5 linked regions of the Caldimonas brevitalea genome follow. The protein of the gene in region 5 interacts with the protein of the main gene of each other region in a pairwise test. Links are inferred from orthologs where the notes say so. Each region holds a gene or a part of one and is shown on either strand. Other genes may lie near its edges.

What was found.
Region 1: the proteins of groL (region 5) and grpE interact in binary tests that used the Escherichia coli proteins (3 or more experiments, as listed by UniProt). The link is inferred for Caldimonas brevitalea from one-to-one orthologs.
Region 2: the proteins of groL (region 5) and malE interact in binary tests that used the Escherichia coli proteins (3 or more experiments, as listed by UniProt). The link is inferred for Caldimonas brevitalea from one-to-one orthologs.
Region 3: the proteins of groL (region 5) and aceE interact in binary tests that used the Escherichia coli proteins (3 or more experiments, as listed by UniProt). The link is inferred for Caldimonas brevitalea from one-to-one orthologs.
Region 4: the proteins of groL (region 5) and AAW51_RS04815 interact in binary tests that used the Escherichia coli proteins (3 or more experiments, as listed by UniProt). The link is inferred for Caldimonas brevitalea from one-to-one orthologs.

What each region holds. Positions count from the first base shown.
Region 1 is NZ_CP011371.1:2,212,803-2,218,645, forward strand. Bases 1-2,863 are described here. They hold grpE (nucleotide exchange factor GrpE), read right to left. Parts: upstream 1,762-2,863; coding sequence 1,240-1,761; downstream 1-1,239. Other genes in these bases: dnaK (molecular chaperone DnaK), read right to left, coding at 1-738; AAW51_RS09640 (thioredoxin family protein), read right to left, coding at 801-1,229; AAW51_RS09650 (DUF6502 family protein), read left to right, coding at 2,072-2,863. In the rest of the region: more of AAW51_RS09650, read left to right, coding at 2,864-2,953; AAW51_RS09655 (DUF5666 domain-containing protein), read left to right, coding at 2,964-4,196; AAW51_RS09660 (RNA-binding S4 domain-containing protein), read right to left, coding at 4,534-4,944; AAW51_RS09665 (sensor histidine kinase), read right to left, coding at 4,950-5,843. UniProt on the Escherichia coli protein: Participates actively in the response to hyperosmotic and heat shock by preventing the aggregation of stress-denatured proteins, in association with DnaK and GrpE. It is the nucleotide exchange factor for DnaK and may function as a thermosensor.
Region 2 is NZ_CP011371.1:3,525,262-3,531,134, forward strand. The notes cover bases 1,824-4,716. They hold malE (maltose/maltodextrin ABC transporter substrate-binding protein MalE), read left to right. Parts: upstream 1,824-2,615; coding sequence 2,616-3,818; downstream 3,819-4,716. Other genes in these bases: AAW51_RS15050 (ABC transporter ATP-binding protein), read left to right, coding at 1,824-2,540; malF (maltose ABC transporter permease MalF), read left to right, coding at 3,930-4,716. In the rest of the region: AAW51_RS15045 (alpha-glucosidase), read left to right, coding at 1-1,400; more of AAW51_RS15050, read left to right, coding at 1,434-1,823; more of malF, read left to right, coding at 4,717-5,498; maltose ABC transporter permease MalG, read left to right, coding at 5,522-5,873. UniProt on the Escherichia coli protein: Part of the ABC transporter complex MalEFGK involved in maltose/maltodextrin import. Binds maltose and higher maltodextrins such as maltotriose.
Region 3 is NZ_CP011371.1:3,707,884-3,714,081, reverse strand. The notes cover bases 2,057-5,274. They hold aceE (pyruvate dehydrogenase (acetyl-transferring), homodimeric type), read left to right. Parts: upstream 2,057-2,371; coding sequence 2,372-5,074; downstream 5,075-5,274. Other genes in these bases: aceF (dihydrolipoyllysine-residue acetyltransferase), read left to right, coding at 5,156-5,274; AAW51_RS15820 (PAS domain S-box protein), read right to left, coding at 2,057-2,215. Outside these bases: more of AAW51_RS15820, read right to left, coding at 1-2,056; more of aceF, read left to right, coding at 5,275-6,198. UniProt on the Escherichia coli protein: Component of the pyruvate dehydrogenase (PDH) complex, that catalyzes the overall conversion of pyruvate to acetyl-CoA and CO(2).
Region 4 is NZ_CP011371.1:1,089,679-1,095,515, reverse strand. Bases 2,716-5,572 are described here. They hold AAW51_RS04815 (ABC transporter ATP-binding protein), read right to left. Parts: upstream 4,630-5,572; coding sequence 3,802-4,629; downstream 2,716-3,801. Other genes in these bases: AAW51_RS04810 (glutamate synthase subunit beta), read right to left, coding at 4,831-5,572; mlaE (lipid asymmetry maintenance ABC transporter permease subunit MlaE), read right to left, coding at 3,017-3,802; mlaD (outer membrane lipid asymmetry maintenance protein MlaD), read right to left, coding at 2,716-2,964. Also shown: AAW51_RS04845 (MurR/RpiR family transcriptional regulator), read left to right, coding at 1-466; AAW51_RS04840 (STAS domain-containing protein), read right to left, coding at 566-862; AAW51_RS04835 (MlaC/ttg2D family ABC transporter substrate-binding protein), read right to left, coding at 878-1,519; AAW51_RS04830 (MlaA family lipoprotein), read right to left, coding at 1,652-2,476; more of mlaD, read right to left, coding at 2,473-2,715; more of AAW51_RS04810, read right to left, coding at 5,573-5,837. UniProt on the Escherichia coli protein: Part of the ABC transporter complex MlaFEDB, which is involved in a phospholipid transport pathway that maintains lipid asymmetry in the outer membrane by retrograde trafficking of phospholipids from the outer membrane to the inner membrane.
Region 5 is NZ_CP011371.1:5,336,341-5,342,311, reverse strand. What follows is about bases 1,435-4,425. They hold groL (chaperonin GroEL), read right to left. Parts: upstream 3,755-4,425; coding sequence 2,114-3,754; downstream 1,435-2,113. Other genes in these bases: groES (co-chaperone GroES), read right to left, coding at 3,810-4,100; AAW51_RS22495 (transporter substrate-binding domain-containing protein), read left to right, coding at 1,435-1,992. In the rest of the region: more of AAW51_RS22495, read left to right, coding at 1-1,434; AAW51_RS22480 (PQQ-dependent sugar dehydrogenase), read right to left, coding at 4,471-5,811; AAW51_RS22475 (catalase family protein), read right to left, coding at 5,859-5,971.

The sequences.
Region 1 (5,843 bases), 3.1 Mb from region 5 along the record:
CTTGAACTCGGCGATGATGTAGTCGATGATGCGCTGGTCGAAGTCTTCGCCACCCAGGAAGGTGTCGCCGTTGGTCGACAGCACTTCGAACTGCTTTTCACCGTCGACGTCCGCGATCTCGATGATCGAGATGTCGAAGGTGCCGCCGCCGAGGTCATACACCGCGATCTTGCGGTCGCCCTTGTCGGTCTTGTCGAGGCCGAACGCCAGCGCGGCCGCGGTCGGCTCGTTGATGATGCGCTTGACTTCGAGGCCGGCGATACGGCCGGCGTCCTTGGTGGCCTGGCGCTGGCTGTCGTTGAAGTAGGCCGGCACGGTGATCACGGCTTCGGTCACCGGCTCGCCGAGGTAGTCCTCGGCGGTCTTCTTCATCTTGCGCAGCACTTCGGCGCTGACCTGCGGCGGCGCCATCTTCTTGCCGCGCACGCCCACCCACGCGTCGCCGTTGTCGGCGGCGACGATCTCGTAGGGCATCAGGTCGATGTCCTTCTGGACTTCCTTCTCGGTGAATTTGCGGCCGATCAGGCGTTTCACCGCGTAGAGGGTGTTTCTCGGGTTGGTGACAGCCTGGCGCTTGGCGGAGGCGCCGACCAGGATCTCGCCGTCTTCCTGATAGGCGATGATCGACGGCGTGGTGCGCGCACCTTCGCTGTTCTCGATCACCTTGGCGGTGTTGCCCTCCATGATGGCCACGCAGGAATTGGTGGTGCCGAGGTCAATACCGATGATCTTTGCCATGTTGTGACTCCTTGAACTCTGAATTTCGGTTGTCGCGTACTTATGGATAACAGCGGCTCTTTTCAAGGGCCTGCGGCTGCGCCGATGCGCATATACAGGTCCTCGACCGCTTTCGTGAACGCCGGCAGGCCCGGCCAGCTGGTGATGCGCCCCAGCTTCTTGCCACGATGGAAGAAATAGAAGCTCGGCACGCCGTGCAGGCTGAAGCGGCGCCCCAGCTCGGTGTCGGTGTACACGTTGGCTTGCAGCCAGTGCAGCCGCAATGCGCTCAATTCCGCCGCCTTCGGCTCGGCCGCTTGCTTGAACCGTTCGCAGTTGAAGCAGTGGTCGCCCCAAAAGTAGACCGCCACCAGCGCGTCGCCCGCCGCCGCCAGCGCCGCGTCGAAGCCGGCGGCGGCGACCGGCTGCATCTGCAAGCGCGCAAACAGGGCGTCGCCCGACCCCTCGTGGGTCACGGCGTGCGAGGCGGCGGAACAGGGCGCGAGCGGCACGGCCGAGGGGTCACTTCGGCGCGGAGACGGTCACCAGGGCCGGCCGCAGCACGCGGTCGGCGATCAGGTAACCCTTTTGCAGCACCGCGACCACCGTGTTGGCTTCCTGGTCGGCCGGCACCACGCTGATCGCCTGATGCTGGTGCGGATCGAACTTCTCGCCCGCCTTCGGGCTGATCTCCAACACCTTGCTGCGCTCGAGAGCCTGTGAAAGTTGACGTAGCGTAGCGTGAACCCCTTCACGGAGCTGCTCTTGCGTCGCGGCCTGGACGGCCAGTGCCGCCTCTAGACTGTCCTTCACCGGCAGCAGGCTCTCGGCAAAACTTTCCACCGCGTACTTTCGAGCCTTCGACACTTCTTCTTCGGCTCGGCGGCGGGTGTTCTCGGTCTCGGCCTTGGCGCGCAGGTAGGCGTCAGCCACCTCCGCGTGCTTGGCTTCGAGTTCGGCCAGCCGTTGTTCCGGCGAGAGCCCGTTGGAGCCGCTGGCAGCGGCGGCGGTAGCGGCGTCCCCTTGGGGGGTGGAGTTGAACATTTGATCTGCTTGAGGTTTTTGAGGTTCTGTCATGGCACGTTCCCACCAAAGCGCAGGACATGAGGCCGTTCCCCCGGGATTCAAGGGGCCGGCGTCGGCATCCTCGTGCATCTGGTGCACTGCGCCGCCTCGGGCGCGACGGTCGGCATTGTGCCGCCAACTGGCCTCCTGACCGCTCCATGGGAAAAAATCGCCGTTCAGATGGTCACATCAGCCGTCCGGCGGTACCGAGTGCAACAGGCACACTGTTAGGCCGATAAGCGGCGAAAATGCGGGTTTGCCCTGACGGGCTCGATCAACAACAACAGGCATGCACAAGTCCATAGGCACTGACAACGCGGCATTGCCGCCGACCGGACCGGCGACCACGGTGGCTCCCAGCGACCGGCACGCCGAGGTGGCATTGCGCGCCAGCATGGTGCTGATGGCGCCGGTGGCCCGCTGGCTGATTCGCAACGGCGTTCAGTACGGCGCGTTCGCGACGGCGCTGAAGTCGGTGTTCTTGCAGGTCGCGCGCGAGGAAATCGAAGGCAGCGGGCGCAAGGCGACCGATTCGGCACTGAGTGTGTTGTCCGGCGTGCACCGCAAGGACGTGCGGGCGCTGACCGGCAACGCTGCGCGCGAGCGGCGCGCCAAGCCGCTGTCGCTGGTTTCCCAGGTGTTCACGCGCTGGGTCACCGACGTGCGGTACCGCGAAGACGACGGCACCCCCAAACGTCTGCCCCGGCTCGGCGAGCAGGGGTCGTTCGAAGCGCTGGCGCGCGAGGTGTCGTCAGACGTGCACCCGCGCACGCTGCTCGATGAACTGGCACGGCTGGGCCTGGTGAAGTTCGACGGTGACGTCGTGGAGTTGCTCACCGCCGCGTTCGTTCCGGCCGCCGACTATGAAGAACTGGCCGCGCTGCTCGGTGAAAATGCCGCCGACCACATCGCCGCCGCCGTTCAGAACCTCACCACCCCCCAGCCGCGTCTGCTGGAGCAGAGCGTCTACGCCGACGGCCTGAGCGTGGGTTCGGTGGGCGAATTGGGGCAGCTGGCGCGCGAACTGTGGGGCCAGGCGTTCCAGCGTATGGTCGTCGAAGCCCAGTCGCGTTGCGACACCGACCGCGAGGTCACGGAGAGCCACCGAATGCGATTCGGTGTGTATTACTACAGCGAGCCGGTGCGCGATGAGCGTGGGCCGCAGGGTTGAACGGAACCACATGACGATGAAGATGTATCAGCGGCGTCTGTCTTGCCTCGCGGCGGCCCTCCTGATGGGCCTGACCATGGTCTCGTGCGGTGGTGGCGGCGGTGGCGTCGGGTCCGGCGGCACAGGCGAGGCCATGAGCTACAGCGAGGGCACGATCACCGGTTTTGCCAGCGTGATCGTCGACGGAACCGAGTATTTCGACGACGATGTTCGCTCGATGGTGGAGCGCCAGCCCGGCACACTGGAGCCCGTGGACGCCCAACTGGGCCAGTTCGCGCAGCTGGAGTTCGAGGACGACAAAGGCCGCCTGGAGGCGCGGGCCATCCGGCTCGACGCCGCGGTGGTGGGCCCGGTGGCGTCCGTTTCGGCCACGTCGTTCGAGGTGATGGGCCAGACGGTGCACAGCAACAACGATGCAGATCTGGGGCCGGTGACGGTGTTTGCCGGCGTGTCGGGCCTCTCCGGCCTGGAACCGGGCGACCCGGTCGAAGTGCACGGTGTGCCGCGCTGGAACAGCGCCGCCGGCCGGTTCGACGTGCAGGCCACCCGCATTGAGCGGCTGGCGAGCGCACCCGCGTCGCTGCGCGTGGCAGGGGTGGTGTCGGAACTGCGCACGATCGGCGAGCTCAGCTTCGAACTCGGCGGTCTGCGCGTCAACGCTGCACAGGCTCGGCGGCTGCCGGGGGGCAAGAGCCCGTCCGAGGGGGATCGCGTGGTGGTGTGGGCGACGCAGCTCCCCGTCAATGGCCGCCTGACCGCCACGGCGGTGCGCACGCTGGTCATCGAGGTTGAAGAGGGCGGTTCTGCCCGCATCGGCGGTAGCGTCACGGATCTGGACGAGGACGAAAAGCGTTTCCGGCTGGGCGGGTTGACGGTGCGGTACGACAACGCCAAGGTGACCCCGGCCGATGTGGAGCTGTTCGAGGGTGCCTACCTTCGGGCCGAGGGTGTGTACAGCCGTGACGGCAGCCTGAACGCCACGCAGCTGCACATCAACCGCAAGCCGACCGGTGACGAGCCGCGCGGTGTCCTGTTGAAGGGTGAAATCACCGATTTCACCGGCGTCGACTCGTTCAAGGTGCGCCGCACCGAGGTCGATGCCAGCGGCGTGCGTCGCCTCGAGGAGTGTGGTCTGCGCTCGCTCGGCAACGGGCTGGAGGTCGAAATCGAAGGTGAACTGCGGGACGGGGGGCGTGGCCGCGGATCGGTCGTGTGGGCGACCCGGATCGAATGCACCGACTGACCCTGCTCGCGCGTCATCCCGCTGCATGACGCAGACAACGGGCGCGAAAGCGCCCGTTGTCGCTTCAAGGGCCGGCCGATGCGACCCGAGCCCGTCCGAGCCGGGCAGTGGGTCCGCCGCTAGTGTCCTGTCTCAGAAATACGTGGCATTTCGACGGGCCGAAACGGGGATGAGCGCAAGGCGCGAAGCCGGGCAGATACCGGGTGGTATCTGCCCGGCTTCGCAACGCGGCGATCGCCCCGTTTCGGCCCGCCCCGCAGGGGTTCGGCCAGATGGCGCACCCGCGATCATCACCATCTGACCGAATCGAAATGCCACGTATTTCTGAGACAGGACACTAGGAGCCCGGCTCGTCATCCACGCTGGCGCTCCAGCGGTTCCAGTCGGCCAGCTGGCGCCGGTCGCGTTTGGTCGGACGGCCCTGGTCGATGCTCTGCGAGGGGTCGGCCAGGAAACGCCGGTTCTTGGCGAACTCTTCGCGTGCCTTCACGCTTTCCGGCGTTTCTTCATAGAGCTGTTGTGCGACCGGCGCGGGCCCGCGGACATCGCTCAGCCCGCGCACGACGACGGTGCGCTGCACCTGACCCTGGCGCAGGCTCACCGTGTCGCCCACGCGCACCTCGCGCGAAGGTTTGGCCGCCAGCTGGTTGACCTGCACCCGCCCTTTGTCGATCTCGTCGGTGGCGAGCGACCGGGTTTTGAAGAAGCGCGCGGCCCACAGCCACTTGTCGAGACGAACACCTTCCATGGCCGCTATTGTCGCGCGCCCGGCGGCGCCGGTGGCGACGGCGTGGGGAAGACCACCACGGCGTCCAAACCCGCGCAGCGGCCTTGCTCGCTGCGGTTGTCCAGCGTCAGCTGGGCGCCCAGCGACTGGCAGATCTCGCGGCAGATCGTCAGGCCCAGCCCGCTGCCGCTGTTGGGGTGGCTGGTGTGGAACGGCTCGAACAAGTGCTCGCGCTGCGCGCTGCCGATGCCGGGCCCGCTGTCGCGCACCAGCAGTCGTGCGCGCGCTGCGTGAGAGGCGACGACCACCTGCAGCAGGCCGCCGGGCGGCGTTTCGCGGATGGCGTTGTGCAGCAGGTTGCGGGTCAGCTCCTGCAACATCCAGTGGTGGCCGCGCACCGGGGCCGCGTGCGCGTCGAGCTCGAAGTCCAGCTGCCGGTCGGCGATCAGCGGCGACAGGTCGAGCGCGACGTCGCGCACCACCTCGGCCAGGTCGAGCACCTCGGTCTGCGCCTGCCCGTGCACCTGCTCCACCTTGGCCAGCGCGAGCATCTGGTTGGCCAGGGCCACCGCCCGGTCGACCGTCTCGCTCATCGCTTGCAGCGTCTGGACCGGGGGCACGTCGCCGCGCAGGCCGTTTTGCACCTGCGCCTTGAGCACGGCGAGCGGGGTGCGCAGCTGGTGGGAGGCGTCGCGCACGAAGCGCAGCTGGTGGCCGACCAGGCGCTGCAGGCGTTGCATCAGGTCGTTCAGCGCGGTGACCACGGGCTGCAGCTCGCGCGGGGTGTCAGCGGCGACCAGCGGCGACAAATCGGCCGCATTCCGAGACAGCAGCTGCCGGCGCAGCGACTGCACGGGCCGCAGCGCGCGCGTGACGACCAGCGAGGCGACGCCCGCCACCACCGCGATCAGCAGCGCCTG
Region 2 (5,873 bases), 1.8 Mb from region 5 along the record:
CCCGCGCCCACGAGCTGGGCCTGAAGGTCATGATCGACCAGGTCTTGTCGCACACCTCCGACCAACACGTCTGGTTCAAGGAAAGCCGCAAGAGCCGCACCAATCCCAAGGCCGACTGGTACGTCTGGGCCGACGCCCGTCCCGACGGCACGCCGCCGACCAACTGGCTCAGCGTGTTCGGCGGCTCGGCCTGGCAGTGGGATGCGCAGCGCCGCCAGTACTACCTGCACAACTTCCTGGCCAGCCAGCCCGACCTGAACTTCCACAGCGAAGAAGTGCAGCAGCAGGTGCTGGCCGACATCCGCTTCTGGCTGGAGCGCGGCGTCGACGGTTTCCGCTTCGACGCCTGCAACTTCCATTTCCATGACCGCAAGCTGCGCGACAACCCGCCGGCCAGCAAACGCGACACCAAGACCGTGCAGGACACCAACCCGTACGGCATGCAGGCCCACCACTACGACAAGACGCAGTTCGAGAACATCGCCTTCCTCGAAAAGATCCGCGAGCTGCTGAACGAATTCGGTGCGGCCAGCGTGGGCGAAGTCGGCGACGACAACTCGCTCGCGACGATGGCGGCCTACACCGCCAGCGGCAACAAGCTGCACATGGCCTACAGCTTCAACCTGCTGACCAGCGAAAACACCGCCAGCTACATCCGCAGCCAGGTGGAAGAGTTGGAAGCGGCGATGGACGGCGGCTGGCCCTGCTGGTCGATCGGCAACCACGACGTGCCGCGCGTGCTGACGCGCTGGGGCGGCCCCGGCGCCAGCGCCGACTACAACAAGGTGGCGCTGGCCATGCTGCTATCGCTGCGCGGCAGCGCCTGCTGGTACCAGGGCGACGAACTGGGCCTGCCCGAGGCCGAGATCCCGTTCGAGAAGCTGCAAGACCCCTACGGCATCACCTTCTGGCCGGAGTTCAAGGGCCGCGACGGCTGCCGCACCCCGATGCCGTGGACGCATGACCTGCCCCATGCCGGCTTCAGCGGCCCGATCGCCGTCGAGCCCTGGCTGCCCGTGCCGCACGAACACGCCGAGCGCGCGGTCGACATCAGCGAAGCCGACCCCCGCTCGCCGCTGCATTTCACCCGGCGCTTCCTGGCGTGGCGCAAGGCGCAGGTCGCCCTGGTGTGCGGCGACATCCGCTTCTTCGACGCGCCCGAGCCGGTGCTGGCGCTGCTGCGCACCCCGGCGGCATCGGCCGGCGCGCCCGTGCTTGCCCTGTTCAACCTCGGCACGGCCCCCGTGACACTGACCCTGGACGACGCGCCCGCCACCCGCGTGATGGAAGGCCATGGCTTCGAGCCGGCGCAGTTCGGCGCGCGCAACGGCGCGACGTTCACGCTGCCGCCCTACGGCGCCTACTTCGGCGAAGTGGTCGCCACGGCCCGCCGCTCCTGACACGAACGATCGAACGCATCACCTGCAAGACCGATGGCAAACCTGCAACTGAAAGACCTGCGCAAGTCCTATGGCGACGTGCAGACCCTGCACGGCATCGACCTCGAGATCCGTGACGGCGAGTTCATCGTCTTCGTCGGCCCGTCGGGCTGTGGCAAGTCGACCATGCTGCGCTGCATCGCCGGGCTCGAAGAGATCACCTCGGGCGAGCTGTACATCGGCAGCCAGCGGGTCAACGACGTGCCACCGGCCCAGCGCGGCATCGCGATGGTGTTCCAGAGCTACGCCCTTTACCCGCACATGACGGTGGCCGAGAACATGGCCTTCGGCCTGCGCCTGGCGGGCTACAAGAAGGAAGAGCAGCAGGCCGCGGTGCAACGCGCCGCGCAGATCCTGCAGATCGAGCACCTGCTCGACCGCAAGCCCAAGGCCTTGTCGGGCGGCCAGCGGCAGCGGGTGGCGATCGGCCGCGCCATCGTGCGCAAGCCCGGCGTGTTCCTGTTCGACGAGCCGCTGTCCAACCTCGATGCGGCCTTGCGCGTGCAGATGCGCGTCGAGCTGGCCCGGCTGCACCGCGAGCTGAAGACGACGATGGTCTACGTCACCCACGACCAGGTCGAGGCGATGACGCTGGCGCACCGCATCGTCGTGTTCAACGCCGGTCGGATCGAGCAGGTCGGCACGCCGATGGAGCTGTACCACCAGCCCGCCAACCTGTTCGTCGCCGGTTTCATCGGCTCGCCCAAGATGAACTTCATCCCCGCCACGCTGGTGTCGGCCACGCCAGCCAACGCCCGGGTGCGCCTGGCCGACGGCACTGAGGTGACGGTCGCGGCCGACGCGACACGCCTGGCACCGCAGGCCAAGGTGACGCTGGGCGTGCGCCCGGAGCATGTGCAGGCGGCCACCGCGCACATCGACAACGAACTGCGCGGCGAGGTGCAGCTGGCCGAGCACCTGGGCGACGCCACCTACCTCTATGTGAACGTCGCCGGCGCACAAGGCCCGGTGGTGGTACGTGCCGACCCTGAAAACCCGCTCGGCACCGGCGACATCGCCCACCTCGGCGTGCCGCCGCAACGCGGCTATCTGTTCGATGCCGACGGCAAGGCACTGCCGCGTGTCGCGGCCGGCGCGTGAGGCCGCGGCTTTGATGACTGCAGTCGATCCGAATTTCATCAGCGCCAAAAAGGCAATATCCAAAGGAGCAACGCTATGAGCACCCAACGTCAACGAATCCGGCTGGTCGCCGCGGCCGCCGCGATGGCGCTGTCGGCCGGCTTCGCCAACACAGCCCTCGCCGCCGAAGCCGGCAAGCTGCTGATCTGGATCAACGGCGACAAGGGCTACAACGGCTTGGCCAAGGTCGGCGAGGAGTTCACCAAGCAGACCGGCGTCCAAGTGATCGTCGAGCACCCTGAAGACGCCCCCAACAAATTCCAGCAAGCCGCCGCCGCCGGCAAGGGCCCCGACATCTGGATCTGGCCGCACGACCGCGTCGGCGAGTGGATCGCCGGTGGCCTGCTGCAGCCGGTCAACCCGGGCAAGAAGGTGCAGGCCGACATCGACCCGCTGGGCTGGAAAGCCTTCACGGTGGGCGGGCGCACCTGGGGTTACCCGATCGCGATCGAAGCCGTCTCGCTGATCTACAACAAGGACCTGGTGCCGACCCCGCCCAAGTCGTTCGACGAGGTCATCGCGCTCGACAAGAAGCTGTCTGCGCAAGGCAAGAAGGCGATCCTGTGGGACTACAACAACGCCTATTTCTCGTGGCCGCTGCTGGGCGCCAACGGCGCCTATCCGTTCAAGGCCAAGCCCGACGGCAGCTATGACGCGGCCGACACCGGCGTCAACAACGCAGGCGCGATCAAGGGCGCCGAGCTGCTGGCCAAGCTGGTCAAGGACGGCGTGATGCCGAAGGGCGCGAGCTATTCCGACATGGAAGCCGGCGTCAACCAGGGCAAGGTCGCCATGATGATCAGCGGCCCTTGGGCGTGGGACAACCTGAAGAAGTCGAAGATCAACTTCGGTGTGACCAAGATCCCGACCGTGGCCGGCAAGAAGGCCACACCCTTCGTCGGCGTGCTGGGCGCCATGGTCTCCAAGGCCTCGCCCAACCGCGACATCGCGGTGGAATTCATCGAGAACCACATGCTGACGCCCAAGGGCTTGAAGACCATCGACGCCGACGTGCCGCTCGGCACGCCGGCCAGCAAGGCGTTCTACAGCGAGCTGAAGTCCAACCCCCACATCCAGGCGACGATGGCCAGCGCGCAAGACGGCGCGCCGATGCCCAACAACACCGAGATGGGCCGCTTTTGGTCGTCGATGAACTCGGCGCTGCAAAACATCTCCGAGGGCCGCCAGAGCCCGAAGGAAGCGCTCGACGCGGCGGCCAAGCGCATCAGCGCCAAGTGACCGACCACACGCCGTTCCAGGCGTGAGCAACAACGCAGCCCGGCGCGCAAGGCCGGGCTGCGCCCCCGATGAGGCGCGGGCGCAGTCGCCGGCTTCGTGAACCTCTGCAACATGAACCCCTCTTACGGCTTTCAGCGTTGGGTGGGGCCTGCCGTCGGTCTGGCGCTGGCCCTCGTCTGTCTCTACTTCGTCACGGTCGTGTATGCCGCGGGCGAACTCCTGCTCGCCGGCACCATCTTGCTGGTGGTGGCGCTGGCCGCCTGGGTCTACAGCTCGCAGCGGCTGTACGCCTACCGCTATCTGTTCCCCGGCATCGCCGCCGTGGTGATCTTCGTCGTCTTCCCGATTCTCTACACGGTGGCCATCGGCTTCACCAACTACAGCACCAACAACCTGCTGAAGTTCGAGCGCGCGACCGCCTATTTCCTCGACGAAACCTACCAGGCCGAAGGCCAGACCTACGGTTTCACGCTGCTGCAGCAAGGCGCCCGCTATCGCGCGCGGCTGGAGGACAGCGACAACGACAAGCTCTACCTCACCGGCCCGCTCGACCTCTCGAAAGCCGCAGTCGACGCTGCCGCCGCGGCCAAGGCCGAACATCCCCGTGTGCAAGCCGAGCCTGCCGCCTCGGCCGCCGCCGCTGCCGCTGGCCAGCCGGTGCAGATCAAGGAACTGATCGCGCTGCAGCCGGCGCTGAAGGCCCTCACCGTCGCGCTGCCCGATGGCACCGAAGTGGCGATGACCGGCTTGCGGCAGTTCGGGCCGGTCAAGAAGCTCTACCAGAAGGAAGCCGACGGCTCGCTGGTGAACCAGCAGAACGGCGAGGTGCTCAAGCCCGACTTCGAGGCCGGCTTCTACAAGCGCCCCGACGGCCAGCCCGTGCCCCCGGGCTTCCAGGTCAACGTCGGCTTTCAGCACTTCGAGCGCATCTTCACCGACGAAGCCTTTCGCGAACCGTTCTTGCGCATCTTCGGCTGGACCGTGGTGTTCGCCGGCCTGACCGTGCTGTTCGCCGCCTCGCTGGGCGTGCTGCTGGCGGTGCTGATGAGCTGGGAGGCGCTGCGCTTCAAAGGTGTCTACCAGACCCTGCTGTTTTTGCCCTACGCGGTGCCCGGCTTCATTTCGATCCTGGTGTTCAAGGGCTTGTTCAACAACAACTTCGGCGAGATCAACCTGATCCTCGATGCCTTGTTCGGCCTCAAGCCGGCCTGGTTCTCCGACCCGTTCCTGGCCAAGGTGATGATCCTGATCGTCAACACCTGGCTCGGCTATCCCTACATGATGGTGGTCACGATGGGCTTGATCAAAGCCATCCCGGCCGACCTGTACGAAGCCTCGGCCGTGGCCGGCGCCGGACCGCTGACCAACTTCTTCCGCATCACCGCGCCGCTGGTGCTCAAGCCGCTGACGCCGCTGTTGATCGCCGCCTTCGCGTTCAACTTCAACAACTTCGTGCTGATCAGCCTGCTGACCAACGGCCGGCCCGACTTCCTCGACACCAAGGTGCCAGCGGGCACCACCGACATCCTCGTGTCCTACACCTACCGCATCGCCTTCGAGGACTCGGGGCAGGACTTCGGCCTTGCAGCGGCCATCTCGACGGTGGTGTTCGCGATGGTCGCGCTGTTGTCGTGGATCAACCTGCGGGCCACCCGCATCACGAAGGAAGAGGCGCGCTGAGGGCGCCCGAAGGAGACACCCAGATGGCCATCGTTCTCGACAAGTCGCACCGCTGGCGTGTGGTCGCCGCGCATGCGTTTTTGATCGCACTGGTGTGCGTCGTGATCTTCCCGTTCCTGATGATCTTGTCGATCTCGCTGCGCCCCGGCAACTTCGCCGCCGGCAGCCTGATTCCCGACCAGATCAGCCTGGAACACTGGAAGCTCGCGCTCGGCTTCTCGTACGTGGACGCCGACGGCCGCACCGTCAACCCGCCCTTCCCGGTGCTGCTGTGGCTGTGGAACTCGGTCAAGGTCGCCACGCTGTCGGCGCTGCTGATGGTGCTGCTGTCGACCACCGCCGCCTATGCCTTCGCCCGCATGAAGTTCCGCGGCA
Region 3 (6,198 bases), 1.6 Mb from region 5 along the record:
CGATCGCCTCGGCGGCGTTCTTCAACAGGTTCAGCAACACCTGCTCGATCAGGATGGGGTCGACCATCAAGACCGGCAAGCGTTGTGCCACGTAGGTGTGGATCGCCACATTGCGCCGGCGCAGCTCGATCATCGCCAGCTCCACCGCGTCTTCGACGATCTCGTGCGCCTGCGACGGCTGGCGCTGCGGCTCGCTGCGCTTCACGAAGGCGCGGATGCGGTGGATGATCTGGCCGGCGCGTTGGGCCTGTTTGGCGGTCTTTTCCAGCGCGGTCACCAGGTCGGGCGTTTGGATCGCGTTGGACTGCACCCGCGAGATGATGCCGTTGCAGTAGTTGGTGATGGCGGTCAGCGGCTGGTTCAGTTCGTGGGCCACCGACGACGCCATCTCGCCCATCGTCACCAGCCGGCTGGTCACCTGGGCCTTTTCGGCCTGCTGCGCGGCCTGTTCCTCGGCGCGCCGGCGGGCGGTGATGTCGGTCGCGATCAGCATCTGCGCCAGCCGGCCGTCGGTCCACTGCAGGTAACGCGCCCGCACGTCGAACCATTTGTCGAGCGACTCGATATACACCTCGCGCGGGTCGGAGCCGGCCTCGGTCAGCTCCTGGGTGGGCAGGCCGCTGAGGTTGTCGACACTGTCGTCGCCGTCGTGCACCGGGATCTCGTCGTCCGGATGGTCGCCGGCCAGCAGCCCGTGGCCGCGCGCGTCCGCGCCGAACCACAACCGGTAGGAGCGGTTGGCGAACAGCAGTTCGCTCTGCTGCACCGACAGCACCGACACCGCCGCCTCCAGCCCCTCGAGCACCGTGGTGAAACGCTCGTGCGACGCCGACAGCTGGTCGCGGATGCGCTTGGCCTCGGTGATGTTGGTCATCGAGGTCATCCAGCCGGTCTGGTGGCCCTTGGCGTCGATCAGCGGCGAGACGTACATGCGCGCGTCGAACTGCGTGCCGTCCTTGCGCATCACCTTGACCTCGATGCCGCCGGCCGGGCTGCGGCCCTGCAGCTCCTGCTCGAACAAGCGCCGGTTTTCTTCCATCCGGTCGGGTGGCCAGTGGGGGAAGGGCGGCAGCTTGCCGATCAGCTCGGCTTCGGAGAAGCCGGTCATCGAGCAGTAGGCGGCATTCACATAGGTGATGCGGCCTTCGAGGTCCATCGCGCGCATGCCGGTCAGCATCGAGTTTTCCATCGCCCGCCGGAAGTTGGTTTCGGCCACCAGCGCGCTCTGGACCTGCAGCCGCCGGCGCATGTGGCGCCAGGTGCCGAGCAGCATCCAGACCGTCAGCGCACTGAGCGCCGCCACCATCCAGAACAAGGTGTTGCTGATCAGGCCGATCGAGGTGCGGTAGCCCAGGCCCCGCAGGATCAGGCCATTGCCCACCGGCGCCACCGGGATGTCCTGGAAGATCGATGGCCGCTCGCTGTTCTTCAACATCGCCCGCGAGGTGGTGCTGGCCAGCACCCGGTCGTTCGCGTCGAGCAGCGTCATCCCGTGCCGGTTGGCCACTTCGGTGGGGACGAAATAGCGCAGCAAGGCTTCCACCGAATACTCGGCGACCACCGTGCCGGCGAAGGCGCTGCGGTCGATCAGCGGCACCTGCACCTGGAACACCGGCTGGCCGTTGCTGGTGCTGTAGGTGCGCGAATAGACCGGCTGGCGCAGGTCGCGCGCGGCCTCGAAGGCCCACTCCGGCTCGCTCTTGGTCACGGCGGGACCCGGCAGCGGGGCTGACGCGCCCTCCGGCGCCTCGCTGTAGCGGCTGCCGTTGAAGGTGTGGCTGGGCGACAGATAGCTGACCCGCGGCGCGCGGTCGGCGGCGAGCCAGGTGAGGCTGACCACCTCCGGGCGCTCACGCGCGAACGTCGTCGCCTGGCCGAGGAACTCGTCCTGGTCGACCGCCCGGGTAGTGATCTCGCGCGCAATGCGCACCAGTTGTTCCTGGTTTTCGATCAGCCGCAAACGGATCTGCTGCTGCGTCACTTCGGTGTCGCGCTTGACCGACTCGTGCTCGCGTTCCAGTTCTTCACTGCGCAAATACCAGAAGGCCGAGATGATCGCGGCCAAAAACATCAGCACCGACACGAGCGGGCCGAGGGTGGCAAAACGGTCTTGACGGGCGGGGGACTGGCGCCGCCACCATTTCCCGAACAGACGGCGGGAGCGGGGCGGCAACTCGTGGGTGCTGGCGCGAAATTCGCTGGGAACGACAGGCATAGGCGCGGATTATCGAGCCGCCGCACCGGCCCCGGACCGGGGAAAAACGAACGCTCGTTCAGTTTGGTTTCATATGGTGAAAGCGGTTCGCACTATTTGAAAACACCCCTTTTCTGTGACAAACTAGCCGGGCTTTAGACCCAGCGAGGAGACCCCATGTCTGCAGTGCCGCATTCGTTCGGCTCGGCGGCGAACGACGCCGACGCCCAAGAAACCCGGGAATGGCTGGACGCCCTGTCCGCCGTCATCGAGAGCGAGGGCCGCGAGCGCGGCCACTACCTCCTCGAGCAGTTGCTCGAGCATGCCCGGCAAACCGGCATCGACATGCCGTTCTCGGCCACCACGGGCTACGTCAACACGATCGAACCCAACGACGAGGAACGCTGCCCCGGCAACCTCGACATCGAGGAACGCTTGCGCGCCTACATGCGCTGGAACGCCATGGCGATGGTGGTGCGCGCCAACCGGCTCGACCCGGCGGACGGCGGTGACCTGGGCGGCCACATTTCGTCGTTCGCCTCAGTGGCGACGCTGTTCGGCGCCGGCTTCAACCACTTCTGGCATGGGGAGCACGAGGGCCATGGCGGCGACCTGCTCTACATCCAGGGCCATTCCTCGCCCGGCATCTATGCGCGCGCCTTCATGGAAGGCCGCATCAGCGAGGAGCAGCTGAAGAACTTCCGCCAGGAAGTCGACGGCAAGGGCCTGTCGAGCTACCCGCACCCGAAGCTGATGCCGGAGTTCTGGCAGTTCCCCACGGTCTCGATGGGTCTCGGGCCGCTGATGGGCATCTACCAGGCGCGTTTCCTCAAATACCTGCATGCACGCGGCATTGCCGACACGTCCAACCGCAAGGTGTGGGTGTTCTGCGGCGACGGTGAGATGGACGAGCCCGAGTCGCTCGGGGCGATCGGTGTCGCCGCGCGCGAGAAGCTCGACAACCTGATCTTCGTCATCAACTGCAACCTGCAGCGACTCGACGGCCCGGTGCGCGGCAACGGCAAGATCGTGCAGGAACTCGAAGGCGAGTTCCGCGGCGCCGGCTGGAACGTCATCAAGCTGCTGTGGGGCAGCTACTGGGACCCGCTGCTGGCACGCGACAAGGAAGGCATCCTGCGCCAGATCATGATGGACATGGTCGACGGCGACTACCAGGCCTGCAAGGCCAACGACGGCGCCTTCGTGCGCAAGACCTTCTTCGGCCGCCACCCGAAGGCCTTGGAGATGGTCGCGAAGCTGAGCGACGACGACATCTGGCGCTTGCAGCGCGGCGGCCACGACCCGCAGAAGGTGTACGCCGCCTACCACCGTGCGGTGAACCACAAGGGCCAGCCCACCGTGCTGCTGGTGAAGACCGTCAAGGGTTTCGGCATGGGCAAGAGCGGCGAAGGCAAGAACACCGCACACCAGACCAAGAAGCTGACCGACGACGACATCCGCGCCTTCCGCGACCGCTTCAACATCCCCATCCCGGACGACAAGCTCGCCGAACTGCCGTTCTACAAGCCGGCCGACGACACGCCCGAGATGCGCTACCTGCACGAGCGCCGCAAGGCCCTCGGCGGCTATTTGCCCAAGCGCCGCCCGAAGGCCGACGAGCAACTGCCGGTGCCCGAGCTGAGCGCCTTCAAGGCGGTGCTCGACCCAACCGCCGAAGGCCGCGAGATCTCGACCACCCAGGCCTATGTGCGTTTCCTGACCGCGCTGCTGCGCGACAAGACGCTCGGCCCGCGCGTCGTGCCCATCCTGGTGGACGAGGCGCGCACCTTCGGGATGGAAGGCCTGTTCCGCCAGATCGGCATCTACAGCCAGGACGGCCAGAAGTACACCCCGGTCGACAAGGACCAGGTGATGTACTACAAGGAGTCGCACGACGGCCAGATCCTGCAGGAAGGCATCAACGAAGCGGGCGGCATGGCCTCGTGGATCGCCGCTGCGACGTCGTACTCGACCAACAACCGGGTGATGATCCCGTTCTATGTCTACTACTCGATGTTCGGCTTCCAGCGTGTCGGCGACCTGGCCTGGGCGGCCGGCGACATGCAGGCGCGCGGCTTCCTGCTCGGCGGCACCTCCGGGCGCACCACGCTGAACGGCGAAGGCCTGCAGCACGAGGACGGCCACAGCCACATCCTGGCCGGCACCATTCCCAACTGCATCAGCTACGACCCCACCTTCGCGCACGAGGTGGCGGTGATCATGCACCACGGCCTGAAGCGCATGGTCGAGCGGCAGGACAACGTGTTCTTCTACCTGACGCTGCTCAACGAGAACTACACCCATCCCGGCCTCAAGCCCGGTACCGAAGAGCAGATCATCAAGGGCATGTATTTGCTCGAAGAGGGCGCCAAGAAGATACCGCGCGTCAACCTCCTGGGCTCGGGCAGCATCCTGCGCGAATCGATCTTCGCCCGGCAGCTGCTCGAAGACGAATGGGGCGTGGCCGCCAACGTCTGGAGCTGCCCGAGCTTCAACGAGCTGGGCCGCGAAGGCCAGGACTGCGAGCGCTGGAACCTGCTGCACCCGACCGAGACGCCGCGCGTGCCCTTCGTGGCACAGCAACTGCAGCCGCACAACGGCCCGGTGGTCGCGTCGACCGACTACATGAAGGCCTACGCCGAGCAGATCCGCCCCTTCATCCCGAAGGGCCGCAGCTACAAGGTGCTGGGCACCGACGGCTTCGGCCGCAGCGACTTCCGCTCCAAGCTGCGCGAACACTTCGAAATCAACCGCCACTACATCGTGGTGGCGGCGCTCAAGGCGCTGGCCGAGGAAGGCACGGTACCTGCTGAGAAGGTGGCCGAAGCGATCCGCAAGTACGGCATCAATGCCGACAAGGTGAACCCCCTCTACGCATAAGCCCCGAGCGCCCGCGCGACGCACGCTGCCCGGTCCGCCGGGGGTGTGGGCGCGGGCGGCTTGCATCAGGAGAAACAACAAATGGCATTGGTGGAAGTGAAGGTGCCCGACATCGGGGACTTCAAGGAGGTCGAGGTCATCGAGGTGCTGGTCAAGCCCGGTGACACGATCAAGGTCGAGCAGAGCCTGGTCACGGTCGAGAGCGACAAGGCATCGATGGAGATTCCGTCGACCCATGCCGGCTTGGTCAAGGACGTGAAGGTGCAGCTGGGCGACAAGGTCAGCGAGGGCAGTTTGCTGCTGATGCTGGAGGCGGAATCGGCCGGGGCGGCTGCGCCGGCTCCGGCACCCGCGCCGGCTTCTCCGGCGCCCGCTGCAGCGCCCACGCCCGCAGCGGCGGCTCCGGCTCCGGCTCCGAGCGCGCCGGGCGGCGGCGGCCCGGTCGAGGTCAGCGTGCCCGACATCGGCGACTTCGACCAGGTGGCGGTGATCGAGGTGCTGGTGCAGGTGGGCGACACGATCAAGGCGGAGCAGAGCCTGATCACGGTGGAGTCGGACAAGGCGTCGATGGAGATTCCGTCCTCGCATGCGGGCGTGGTCAAGGAACTCAAGGTCCAGCTCGGCGACAAGGTCAGCAAGGGCAGTGTGATCGCCGTGGTCGAGGCCAGCGGTGGTGCGGCCGCACCGGCGCCGGCCCCCGCGACGGCGGCGGCGCCCTCGGCTGCCGCCGCTTCGCCGGCCGAGTTGTCGAGTCCGCCGGTGGAGCGGACCGCCCCGACGGCCGCCTTGCCCGCTCACGAGCCGACGGCGCCGCAGGGCAAGCTGCCGCACGCCTCGCCCAGCATCCGCAAGCTGGCGCGTGAACTCGGCGTGCCGCTCGGCGAAGTGCCGGGCAGCGGGCCGAAGGGCCGCATCACCCAGGAAGATGTGCAGCACTTCGTCAAGAACGTCATGGTCGGTCAAGTGCAGACCGAAGCCCAGAAGGCCAAGGCGCCCGCGGCCGGCGGGGCCGGCGGCAGCCTGCCGGGGTTGCTGCCGTGGCCGCAGGTCGACTTCGCCAAGTTCGGCCCGGTCGAGCGGCGCGACCTCTCGCGCATCAAGAAGATCTCGGGTGCCAACCTGCA
Region 4 (5,837 bases), 4.2 Mb from region 5 along the record:
CCGCCGCATCGAGTTCTACGGTGTGGGCAATTCGGGCATCGTGGCGCAGGATGCGCAGCACAAGTTTTTCCGTCTCGGCGTCAACGCGGTGGCCTACAGCGACGGCCACGTGCAGGTGATGAGCGCCACCATGCTGCAGCCGGGCGACTGCCTGGTCATCATCTCGAATTCGGGCCGCAGCCGCGACTTGCTCGACGCAGCCGAGATCGCGCGCAAGAAAGGCGCGACGACCATCGTGATCACGGCCAGCGGCTCGCCGCTGACCCAGCATGCGCAAATCCTGCTGGCGGCCGACCACCCGGAAGACTACGACCGCTACAGCCCGATGGTGTCGCGGCTGCTGCACCTGATGATCATCGACATCCTGACCACCGGTGTGGCACTGCGCCTGGGCGAGCACCTGCGGCCGATGCTGCAGGAGATCAAGCGCAACCTGCGGGCCAAGCGCTACGCACACTCCGAGTAGCGCCGGCTTGCGGCCGCTGCGGAAAAACAAAAGGGCTCGCAAGAGCCCTTTGTCTTGTGCGCCGCGGGGACGTGCTCTCGGCGCGGGGCGGCCGCCGTGTCAGGCCACGACGGGAACCTCCGGCGCCGCAGCCAATGGCAGCAACTCGTCGATGCCGTAGAGGCCAGCCAGGTTGGCCAGCTGTGTCGGCAGCTGGCGCACTTCGAAACGTTTCCCCCACGCCGAGGCCAGCCGCTGGCATTCGAGCAACACCGCGAGCGCGGCCGAGTCGAAGTGCTGCAGGCCGGACGCATCGACCAACAGCGTGTCGCCCGTTTGCGCCCGCAAGCCCTGCTGCAACATGCGCAAGGTGTCGTTGGCCTCGCGGGCCGTCAGGGTCGCCGGCAGCAGCAGCATCGCGACTACACCTCGTCAGCTGCGGCCGCCGGCCGCCTTGTTGCGCTCGGTCAGCTTGGTGATCAAGCCGTCGATGCCGCCTGCGCTGATCTCTTGCGCGAAGCTGTTGCGGTAGTTCTCGACCAGCCACACGCCAAGCACGTTGACGTCGTAGATCTTCCAGCCGCCGGCGGTCTTTTCGAGGCGGTAGTCCATCTGGACCGGCTCGCCGCGGCCGCGCACTTCGGTGCGCACGATCACTTCGGCCGCATCGGCGGCGGCGCGCATGGGCTTCATGTGCACACGCTGGTCCTTCACCTGGGCCAGGGCGCCGGCATAGGTGCGCACCAGCAACTGCTTGAATTCTTCCTGCAGGCGCTGCTTTTGCTCGGCCGTGGCCTGGCGCCAGTAGCGGCCGACGGCGGAGGCCGTCATGCGCTCGAAGTTCACGTGCGGCATGATCTTGCTGTCGACCAGCGCGATGACACGTTGCACGTCACCCGCCTGGATGGCCTTGTCCTCGCGCGCCGCGTCCATCACTTCGTTGGAGATGGTGCTGACCAGGCCGTCCGGCGTGCTGGTGCCGCCGGCACCAGCGGCCGTCTGGGCCAACACCGCCGGTGCGGACAACGCGAGCCAGAGACCGGCACAGGCGGCGACAAAACTTCTGCGGATCATTGCTTTCCTTTCTTGCCGGGCCACCCCGGTCTGCACTTGCCACCGCAGTCTGACCCTGGCAGCGGCAATTGGTTCGCTCCGGCGCTGTTTCGGAATGCGCAGGCGCGGTGTCGAGTTGAAACTGTAGCTGCGTCAGCGCTCCGGCGCCGACGCAGGCACCTGCGGGCTGGCCGGCACCGGTGTCTTGGCATCGGCAGCAGCCGCGCCGGCATCGCTCGCCTCGGCAGGCGTGTCGGCGTCCTCTTCGGCCTCTTCGGCCTCGGGTGGGTCGCCGTCATACACCAGGCTCTGACGCCGCTGCAGATAGGCGTCGCGCAGGAACAGATAGCGATCGAGCGCCGCGTCCTCGAGCATGCTGGTGGCGCCGAGCAGGTTGGCGCGCGTGTTCACGATGCGCAAGCCGGCCAGGCTGTAGGCGGTGGTGGCGTCGTTGCGAAACACATAGCCGGCCGCCTGCATGTCGACCGGCAGCGCGGCGGTGTCGCGCAAGGTGGACGGCCCGAGCAGCGGCAGCACCAGATACGGCCCGGCGCCGATACCCCAGCGCCCGAGGGTCTGGCCGAAGTCTTCGTCCTGCGCTTCGATGCCGGCTTCGGTGGCGATGTCGAGCAGGCCGCCGAGGCCGAAGAAGGTGTTGACGCCGAAGCGCATCGTGTTCATCAGGCCGGTCTCGAGCTTCAATTGCAAGAAGCCGTTCACCGCCGACCAGGCGTCGCCCAGGTTGGAGAAGAAGTTGGTGACGCCCGTGCGCACCGGCTGCGGCAGCGTGTCCCGGTACACGGTGGCCACCGGCTTCAGGACCGCCTTGTCGACGGCTTCGTTGAACGCGTAGACCTTGCGGTTCAGCGGCTCGAGCGGGTCCTTCGGATTTTGCGCGCAGCCTGCCAGCGTGGCCGCGAGCACCACGGTGCACAGCCAGGGCAGCGCACGGGATGGCCGTTGTTCGCGGCGCCTCATGGCTTCGCGCCTCCTGCGGCCGGTGCCGCCGGGGGCTCTGCCGCCTTGTTGTAGAGGAACTGGCCGATCAGGTTCTCGAGCACGACGGCCGACTGGGTTTGCGAGATGACGTCGCCCGGTGCCAGGTTGGTCGTTTCGGCACCCGGCTCCAGGCCCAGGTACTGCTCGCCGAGCAGCCCGGAGGTCAGGATCTTGGCCGAGCTGTCCTTGGGGAAGGCATAGCGGCTCTCGAGCGCGAGGCGCACGCGCGCCTGGTAGGTCTTGTCGTCGAAGGTGATCGATTCGACGCGGCCCACCACCACACCGGCGCTGCGTACCGGCGCGCGCGGCTTGAGGCCGCCGATGTTGTCGAAACGTGCGTCGACCTGGTAGGTCTCCTCGAACGACACGCTGAGCAGGTTGGCCGACTGCAAGGCCAGAAACAGAATAGCCGCCGCGCCGAACAGCACGAACAAGCCGACCCACAAATCATGACGAGACTTCTGCATCGCCCACTCCTCGGCCAGCGCCTACGGCGCCCGCCTTGTCTTCATTCATTGGTTAAATCGAGAACATCAGCGCCGTCAACACGAAGTCGAGCGCGAGCACGGTCAGCGACGCCATCACCACCGTGCGGGTGGTCGCGCGCGACACCCCCTCGGGCGTCGGCTTGCTCTCGTAGCCCTGCAGCAGCGCGATGAACGTCACCGCGACGCCGAACACCACACTCTTGATGATGCCGTTGCCGACATCCCGCCAGACGTTGACGCCGCTCTGCATCTGCGACCAGAACTCGCCCGGGTCGACGCCGATCATCAGCACGCCAACGACCCAGCCGCCGATGATGCCGACAGCGCTGAACACCGCGGCGAGCAAGGGCATCGCGATCAGCCCGGCCCAGAAGCGCGGCGCCAGCACTCGCTGCAACGGGTCCACCGCCATCATTTCCATGGCCGCCAGCTGCTCGCCCGCCTTCATCAGGCCGATCTCGGCGGTCAGCGAGGTGCCGGCGCGGCCGGCAAACAGCAAGGCCGCCACCACCGGCCCCAGCTCGCGCACCAGCGACAGCGCCACCAGCAGGCCGAGCGCCTGCTCGGCGCCATAGCGCTGCAAGGTGTAATAGCCCTGCAAGCCCAGCACGAAGCCGACGAACAGGCCCGAGACGGTGATGATGGCCAGCGAGTAGTTGCCGAGGAAATGCAGCTGGTCGACGATCAGCCGGCCGCGGGCGAAGGCCTTGCCGAACGACATCACAAGCCGCATCAGCAAACGGGCCGAATAGCCGACGTCGGCCAGCTTGCCGCGCACGGCGGCGCCCACACGCTCGGGATGCAGAAAACCCAGCATCAGCGGCCCATCCGGAAGTCGTCCAGCACGCTCTTGGCCGGGTAATGGAAGCGCACCGGCCCATCGGCCTGTGCATCGACGAACTGGCGCACCAGCGGGTCGGACGAGGCGCGCATTTCACTCGGCGTGCCTTGGGCCGCGATGCGACCGTTGGCGAGGAACACGACGTGGTCGGCAATCAGGAACGTCTCGTCGACATCGTGAGACACGACGATGCTCGTGACCCCCAGCGCGCTGTTGAGGTCGCGGATCAGCCGCGCCGCCACCCCCATCGAGATGGGATCGAGCCCCGCAAAGGGCTCGTCGTACATGATCAGGTCGGGGTCGAGCGCAATCGCGCGCGCCAGGGCGACCCGGCGTGCCATGCCGCCGGAGATTTCACTGGGCATCAGGTCGCGCGCCCCGCGCAGGCCGACAGCGTTGAGCTTCATCAACACCAAGTCACGGATCATCGTGGCGCTCAGATCGGTGTGCTCGCGCAGCGGAAAGGCGACGTTGTCGAACACCGACAAATCGGTGAACAAGGCGCCGAACTGGAACAGCATGCCCATGCGGCGACGTGCCGCGTAGAGCTGCTCCCGGTCCATCGGGCCGATGTCCTCGCCGTCGAACAGCACCTGGCCCGACTGCGGCGTCACCTGCCGGCCGATCAGCCGCAGCACGGTCGTCTTGCCGCCGCCCGAGGTGCCCATCAAGGCCACCACCTTGCCGCGCGGCACTGTCAGGCTGACCTCGTCGAGCACCCGGCGGTCGCCATAACCAAAGCTGACGCCCCGCAGCTCGACGAGCGGCGTGGCAGGCGTTTGAAGGGCAAATGGAGGCGACATCAGCAGGCTGGGGCAAAAAAAGAGCCGGCGTCTTGAACCACCGGCTTTGCGATGATAGGGGAAAACACCGCTACCAACCCGGACAAACCCCCCGTTGGGACGGCCCGGTGCGGTAGCAATTGTTGTACCTACCCCACGGTCGGAGCGGCAAAAACAAGAAAAGCCGCCCGATAGCGGCTTTTCGGAACTCGCTCCGGGCGTTCAGCGCGGCAGGTCGCTGGCGCCCATCAGGTACTCGTCGATCGAGCGTGCAGCCTGGCGGCCTTCGCGGATCGCCCACACCACGAGCGACTGGCCACGCCGCACGTCGCCGGCGGCAAACACCTTGGGCACGCTGGTCTGGTAGCCGCCGAGGAAGTCGGTGCTTGCACGCGCATTGCCCCGCGCGTCCTGGTCGACACCGAAGCCTTCGAGCACGGACGCCACCGGGCTGACGAAGCCCATCGCGAGCAACACCAGGTCGGCCTTGAGCACCTGCTCGGAGCCCGGCACCTCGACCATCTTGCCGTCTTTCCACTCGACGCGGGCCGTCTTGATGCCGGTGACCTTGCCGTTCTCGCCCAGGAACTCCTTGGTGGCGATCGCGAATTCGCGCTCGCAGCCTTCTTCATGGCTGGACGAGGTGCGCAGCTTGTACGGCCAGTACGGCCAGGTCAGCGTCTTGTTCTCTTCTTCGGGCGGCATCGGCATCAGCTCGAACTGCGTGACGCTCTTGGCCCCGTGGCGATTGGACGTGCCCACACAGTCGGAGCCGGTGTCGCCGCCACCGATCACGATGACGTGCTTGCCCTCGGCGCGGATCTGGTCCTTGACCTTGTCGCCGGCGTTGACCTTGTTCTGCTGGGGCAGGAACTCCATCGCGAAATGGATGCCTTGCAGGTCACGGCCGGGGGCCGGCAGGTCGCGGGGCTGCTCGGCACCGCCGGCCAGCAACACCGCGTCGAACTCGCTCGTCAGCTGTTCCGGGGTGATGCTCTCCTTGGCCCAGTTGGTGACCTTGGAGCCTTCCGGCAGCCGGCCCACCATCACGCCGGTGCGGAACTGCACACCTTCGGCTTCCATCTGCTTGACGCGACGGTCGATGTGCAGCTTCTCCATCTTGAAGTCGGGAATGCCGTAGCGCAGCAGGCCGCCGACCCGGTCGTTCTTCTCGAACACCGTCACGTCGTGGCCGGCGCGGGCCAGCTGCTGGGCGGCGGCCATGCCGG
Region 5 (5,971 bases):
CAACTGGTGTTCACGGCGCACGAGCTGCACCACCTGCGGGAGATGAGGCCGCTGGTCGCCGGTGTGGTGGTGCACCACCCACCCTTCACTTTTCTAGATGCCTCAGGTGAGCCGGCGGGTCTGTCGGTCGACGTGCTGCGCGTCGTGCTCGCACGGCTCGGGCTGCGCGTCGGGCGCTGGCGGGCGGCGGGGGCTCCCGAGATCGCCCAGGCGATGGCGAACGGTGAGATCGACGTCGGCGTCGGCTTGATCGAAACCGGAAAACTCGGCAGCCAGCTGCGCTTCGTCGGGCCCTTCATGGAATACCCGATGGTGCTGATCGGCCGTCCCGGTACCACTCTGTGGGACCTGGAGCAGATGAACGGGCGTCGGCTGGCCCTGCCGGCGCAGCACTTCTCGCGGCCGCTGATCGACGCCCGGTACCCCGGCATCAAGCAGGTGGCCTGTGACGACGTCGACCGCTGCCTCGGACGGGTGCGGCGTGGCGAGGCCGACGCGGCGCTGGCGGGGCTGTTGGAGGTGACGACACAGTGGGGCGAGCGCCTCTACGGCGACATGCAACTGACCGGGGCCGTCGGCGAGGTGCGCCACGAACACGCGCTGGCCGTGGCGCGGACCGACGCGGCTCTGCCGCCTTTGCTCAGGCGGGCGCTCGACGCGGTGATGCAGGACGAACTGGTGGAGCTGAAGCGCCATTGGATTGCGCCACCCTCGCCGCAGCGGGCGGTGCGTGTCGCGCTGCTGCGAACCTTGCCGTGGGCGGTCGGCTTGCTGCTGGTCCTGCTCGGCGCCTGGTGGTGGCACATCGGCCGGCTGCGCGATGAAGTGCGGCGCACGCGCCTGGCGCAGCAAGAGGCCGAGCGCCACAGCGTTGCCGTCGAGCGCTTCGTCACCTTTCTCGCGCACGAGGTGCGCAATTCGCTGCACTCGGTCATCGCCGGTACCGAGTTGCTGCGCAGCGCGCAGCAGGCGACGCCGAACATCATCGCGCCGCTCGCCGCGTCGGCCCGGGCGACGCTGGGGCTGCTGAACAACCTGCTCGATCGCGACCGGCTGGAGGAAGGGCGGCTCAAGCTGAGCGTCGAGTCGGCCCGGCTGACGCCGGCGCTGAGCAGCGTCGTCGAGGAGATGCGGCCGGCGGCACAGGCCAAGGGCTTGTCGCTGCGGCTGGTGCCGGCCGAGCATGACCCCCTGCTGTGCATCGATGCGATGCGGCTGCAGCAGATCGTGCGCAACCTCCTCAGCAACGCGATCAAGTACTCGCACGCCGGTGAAGTGTGCGTCCGGGTGCGCTGCGAGCCGGTGGAGGGCCGCCAGCCGGCGCATGACACCGTCGAGATCGCCGTGTCCGACCAGGGGCCCGGGCTGACGGCGCAGGAGCAGGCGCAGTTGTTTCAGCGTTATTTCGTCGGCGCACAAGGCCGCGCTGCATCCGAGAGCGCCTCGGGTCTGGGGCTGGCGTTGTGCCGTGACCTCGCCGTGCTGATGCACGGCCAGTTGACCCTGCACAGCCAACCCGGGGTGGGGACGACGGTGGTGCTGAGTTTGCAGGCGCGCCGTGTCGACGGCGAGCCGCTCCCGGCTGACCCGCCGGCCCGGGAGCGCGCCCGGCCGCGGGTGCTGCTGGTGGAGGATGCCGAGGTCTACGCGATGTTGCTCGAGCAGGCGCTCGAGCAACAGGGCTTCGAGGTGCACACGGCGACGACGGTCGCGCAGGCCATCGAAGCCCTGCAGGCCGACGGGCCGCCGATCGAGGCGGTGCTGAGCGACGTGAACCTGCCCGATGGGGACGTGTTTCCGATCCTCGACGTGCTGCGCCAGCGCCCGGGCGGCATGCCGGGCACGGTCGCGGTGATGTCAGCCGAACGCGACGAAGCCTTGGTGTCGCGATTGCAGGAGGCCGGCGTGAAGATCTCTCTGCAGAAGGCCGGCGACGTGCGGCTGTTGGTCGGCCGATTGCTGCAGCATGCCGCCTGGTCGCGCGGCGGATAGTTTCGGGCCCTATCCCACCCATACGTGATCATGAGACAGACCCTGCGCGAGCGAAAAGAAAAAAAGGGCCGCTGTGCAGCGGCCCTTTTCGATCGGCTGTCAGCAGATCAGGACAAAGACATTACATGTCCATGCCCATGCCGCCCATGCCGCCAGGCATGCCGCCGCCGGCGGGCGCGTCTTCCTTCGGCGCTTCGGCGACCATGCACTCGGTCGTCAGCATCAGCGAAGCGACCGAGGCGGCGTTTTGCAGTGCCGTGCGGGTCACCTTGGTCGGGTCCAGGATGCCCATCTCGATCATGTCGCCGTACTGGCCGTTGGCGGCGTTGAAGCCGTAGTTGCCCTTGCCGCTCAGCACGGCGTTGACGACCACGCTCGGCTCGTCGCCGGCGTTGGCGACGATCTCGCGCAGCGGGGCTTCGATGGCCTTCAGGATCAGCTTGATGCCGGCGTCTTGGTCGGGGTTGTCACCCTTGATCTCGCCAGCAGCCTGACGGGCGCGCAGCAGCGCGACACCGCCACCGGCCACGATGCCTTCTTCGACGGCGGCACGGGTGGCGTGCAGTGCGTCTTCGACACGGGCCTTCTTCTCCTTCATCTCGACCTCGGTGGCAGCGCCGACCTTGATCACGGCCACACCGCCGGCCAGCTTGGCCACGCGCTCTTGCAGCTTCTCGCGGTCGTAGTCGGAGGTGGCTTCCTCGATCTGGACGCGGATCTGCTTGACGCGCGCTTCGATGTCAGCGGCAGCACCAGCACCGTCGATCAGGGTGGTGTTTTCCTTGCCCACTTCGACACGCTTGGCCTGGCCCAGGTCAGCCAGCGACACCTTCTCGAGCGTCAGGCCGACTTCTTCCGAAATCACCTTGCCGCCGGTCAGGATGGCGATGTCTTCCAGCATGGCCTTGCGACGGTCGCCGAAGCCCGGAGCCTTGACGGCCACGACCTTCAGGATGCCGCGGATGGTGTTGACCACCAGGGTCGCCAGCGCTTCGCCTTCGACTTCTTCAGCGATGATCAGCAGCGGGCGGCCGGCCTTGGCCACTTGCTCCAGCGTGGGCAGCAGGTCGCGGATGTTGCTGATCTTCTTGTCGTAGAGCAGCACGAAGGGGTTGTCGAGCAGCGCGGCTTGCTTCTCGGGGTTGTTGATGAAGTAGGGGCTCAGGTAGCCGCGGTCGAACTGCATGCCTTCGACGACGTCCAGCTCGTTCTCGAGCGACTTGCCGTCTTCGACCGTGATCACGCCTTCCTTGCCGACCTTGTCCATCGCGTCGGCGATGATCTTGCCGATCGACTCGTCGCTGTTGGCGGAGATCGAACCGACTTGCGCGATTTCCTTGCTGGTGGTGGTCGGCTTGGAAGCCTTCTTCAGCTGCTCGACCAGGATCGTCACAGCACGGTCGATACCGCGCTTCAGATCCATCGGGTTCATGCCGGCGGCCACATACTTCATGCCTTCGCGCACGATGGCCTGGGCCAGCACGGTGGCGGTGGTGGTGCCGTCACCGGCGTTGTCGCTGGTCTTGGAAGCAACTTCCTTGACCATCTGGGCGCCCATGTTCTGGAGCTTGTCCTTCAGCTCGATTTCCTTGGCGACCGACACACCGTCCTTGGTGACGGTGGGGGCGCCGAAGGAGCGCTCGAGCACGACATTGCGGCCCTTGGGGCCCAGGGTCACTTTGACTGCGTTGGCCAGGATGTTGACACCCTCGACCATGCGGGCACGGGCGTCGCCGCCGAAGATGACGTCTTTAGCTGCCATGTTTGATTTCTCCGTATGCTTGAAACTTGTGGGTGAGGTCGTTGCGGTCGGAGAATTACTTCTCGATGACGGCGAACAGGTCCTCTTCGCGCATCACCAGCAGCTCGTCGCCGTCGACCTTGACGGTCTGGCCGCTGTACTTGCCGAACAGCACGCGGTCGCCCACCTTGACGTTCAGGGCCACGAAGTCGCCCTTGTCGTTGCGCTTGCCCGGGCCCACCGCGAGAACTTCACCCTGGTCGGGCTTCTCGGCGGCGTTGTCGGGGATCACGATGCCCGAAGCGGTCTTGGTTTCGTTTTCGAGGCGCTTGACGATCACGCGATCGTGCAACGGACGAAGTTTCATTGCATCTCCTTGGTTGAGAAGGCACTTCCTGAAAAGGAATGAGCGCAAGTGAGCGCTCATCTGCATCACTAGCACTCGCTTGGAAGGAGTGCTAACAGGACGAATTATAGGGATGGCCGACGTGGTTTCAAGAGACTACGAACAGCGGGGAATTACGGGCTTGGCGAACCAGAGGGGCCGCGGTCCCGGCGGGCGGCTGCGCGCTGCGAGCAACGGGCGGCTCCAACCGGCAGCCCGACAGTGGTCAACGCGGCGACAGCGGTGTGCGAACGCCGCAATCCGTTACGTCGTCGGGGGGGCGGACGCGGAAAGCCAGCCCACGTTCAGCGCGTCGGTGTCGGGCCGGCGCCGCCGGGCCGGGGCGAACGCCTCAGCGGGGTGCGGCTGAGGTGACGCGCCAGACGATGTTGCCGACGTCGTCCGCCACCAGCAAGGCGCCGTGCTGGTCGAGCGCCACGCCGACGGGGCGGCCCTGGGCCTCGCCCTGGTCATTGACGAAGCCGGTCAGCACCTCGAGCGGCCGGCCGCTCGGTTGGCCGTCTCGAAAGGGCACGAACACGACCTTGTAGCCGCTCAGCGGCTTGCGGTTCCAGGAGCCGTGCTGGCCGACGAACATGCCGCTGGCGTAGAGGGGCGGCAGGCTGGTGCCGCCCGACCATGCCAGCCCGAGTGACGCGGTGTGCGGTCCGAGCGCGTAGTCGGGGACGATGGCCTTGGCCACCAGGTCGGGGCGCGGTGGCGAGACACGGGTGTCCACATGCTGGCCGAAATAGCTGTAGGGCCAGCCGTAGAAGCCGCCGTCGCGCACCGAGGTCATGTAGTCGGGCACCAGGTCGCTGCCGATTTCGTCGCGTTCGTTGACGGCGGTCCACAAGGCGCCGGTGGCGGGTTGCCAGGCCAGGCCGTTGGGGTTGCGCAGGCCCGAGGCGAAGATGCGGTGCGTCCGGCTCTGGAGGTCGACTTCCCAGATCGCGGCCCGGCCTTCTTCGTGTTCCATGCCCCTCTCGCCGACGTTGCTGTTCGAACCGGTGGTGACGTAGAGCTTGCGGCCGTCAGGGCTCGCGATGATGTTCTTGGTCCAGTGGTGGTTGATCGGCCCGCCCGGCAGGTCGACTACCTTCTCGCCCGGCGTGGTCAGCCGGGTTTGCCCCGGTGTATAGGGAAAGCGGAGCACCGCGTCGGTGTTGGCGACGTACAGGTGCGCGCCGACCAGTGCCATCCCGAACGGCGAGTTGAGCCCTTCGAGCAGGATCGAACGCTGCTCGGCGATGCCGTCTGCGTCGGTGTCGCGCAGCAAGGTAATGCGGTTGGCACTCGGCACCCCTGCGCCCGCCTTCTGCATCACCTTCTTCATCACCCAGGCGTGGATGCCTCCGCCTTCCGGCTTGGGCGGCGCATTGCTCTCGGCCACCAGCACGTCGCCGTTGGGCAGCACATGCAGCCAGCGCGGATGGTCGAGGTCGCGTGCGAAGGCCACCACGGCCAGGCCCGCGGTCGGGCTCGGCTTGCCGCCCTCCGGCCAGCCTTTTGCCGGTGCGATGTGCACGGTGGGGATCAAGGTGCGGTTGGGCTCGGGCAGTTGGGGCGCCGGCCCCGTGCCCGCAGCGACCGTCAGGTTCGCGGTGTCACCGCAGCCCAGCAGCGCCAGGCCGCAGGCCAGGACGGCCGTCCGTCGCAGCGGGCGGGAGGGAGAGGGCAGGTGGGGGTGCATCGGTTCTCCTTCGGTGGCATGAGCCGCGTCGAGCGCGACGTGCTCGATCAGTCCGGAATTTCGTCGATCGAGCGGGGCTCCACGCGTTCGCGGACGTTCATCTCATGACGGAAGCGCGACGACATCTCGTAAGCCTTGATGCGCACCCGCATGATGGAGC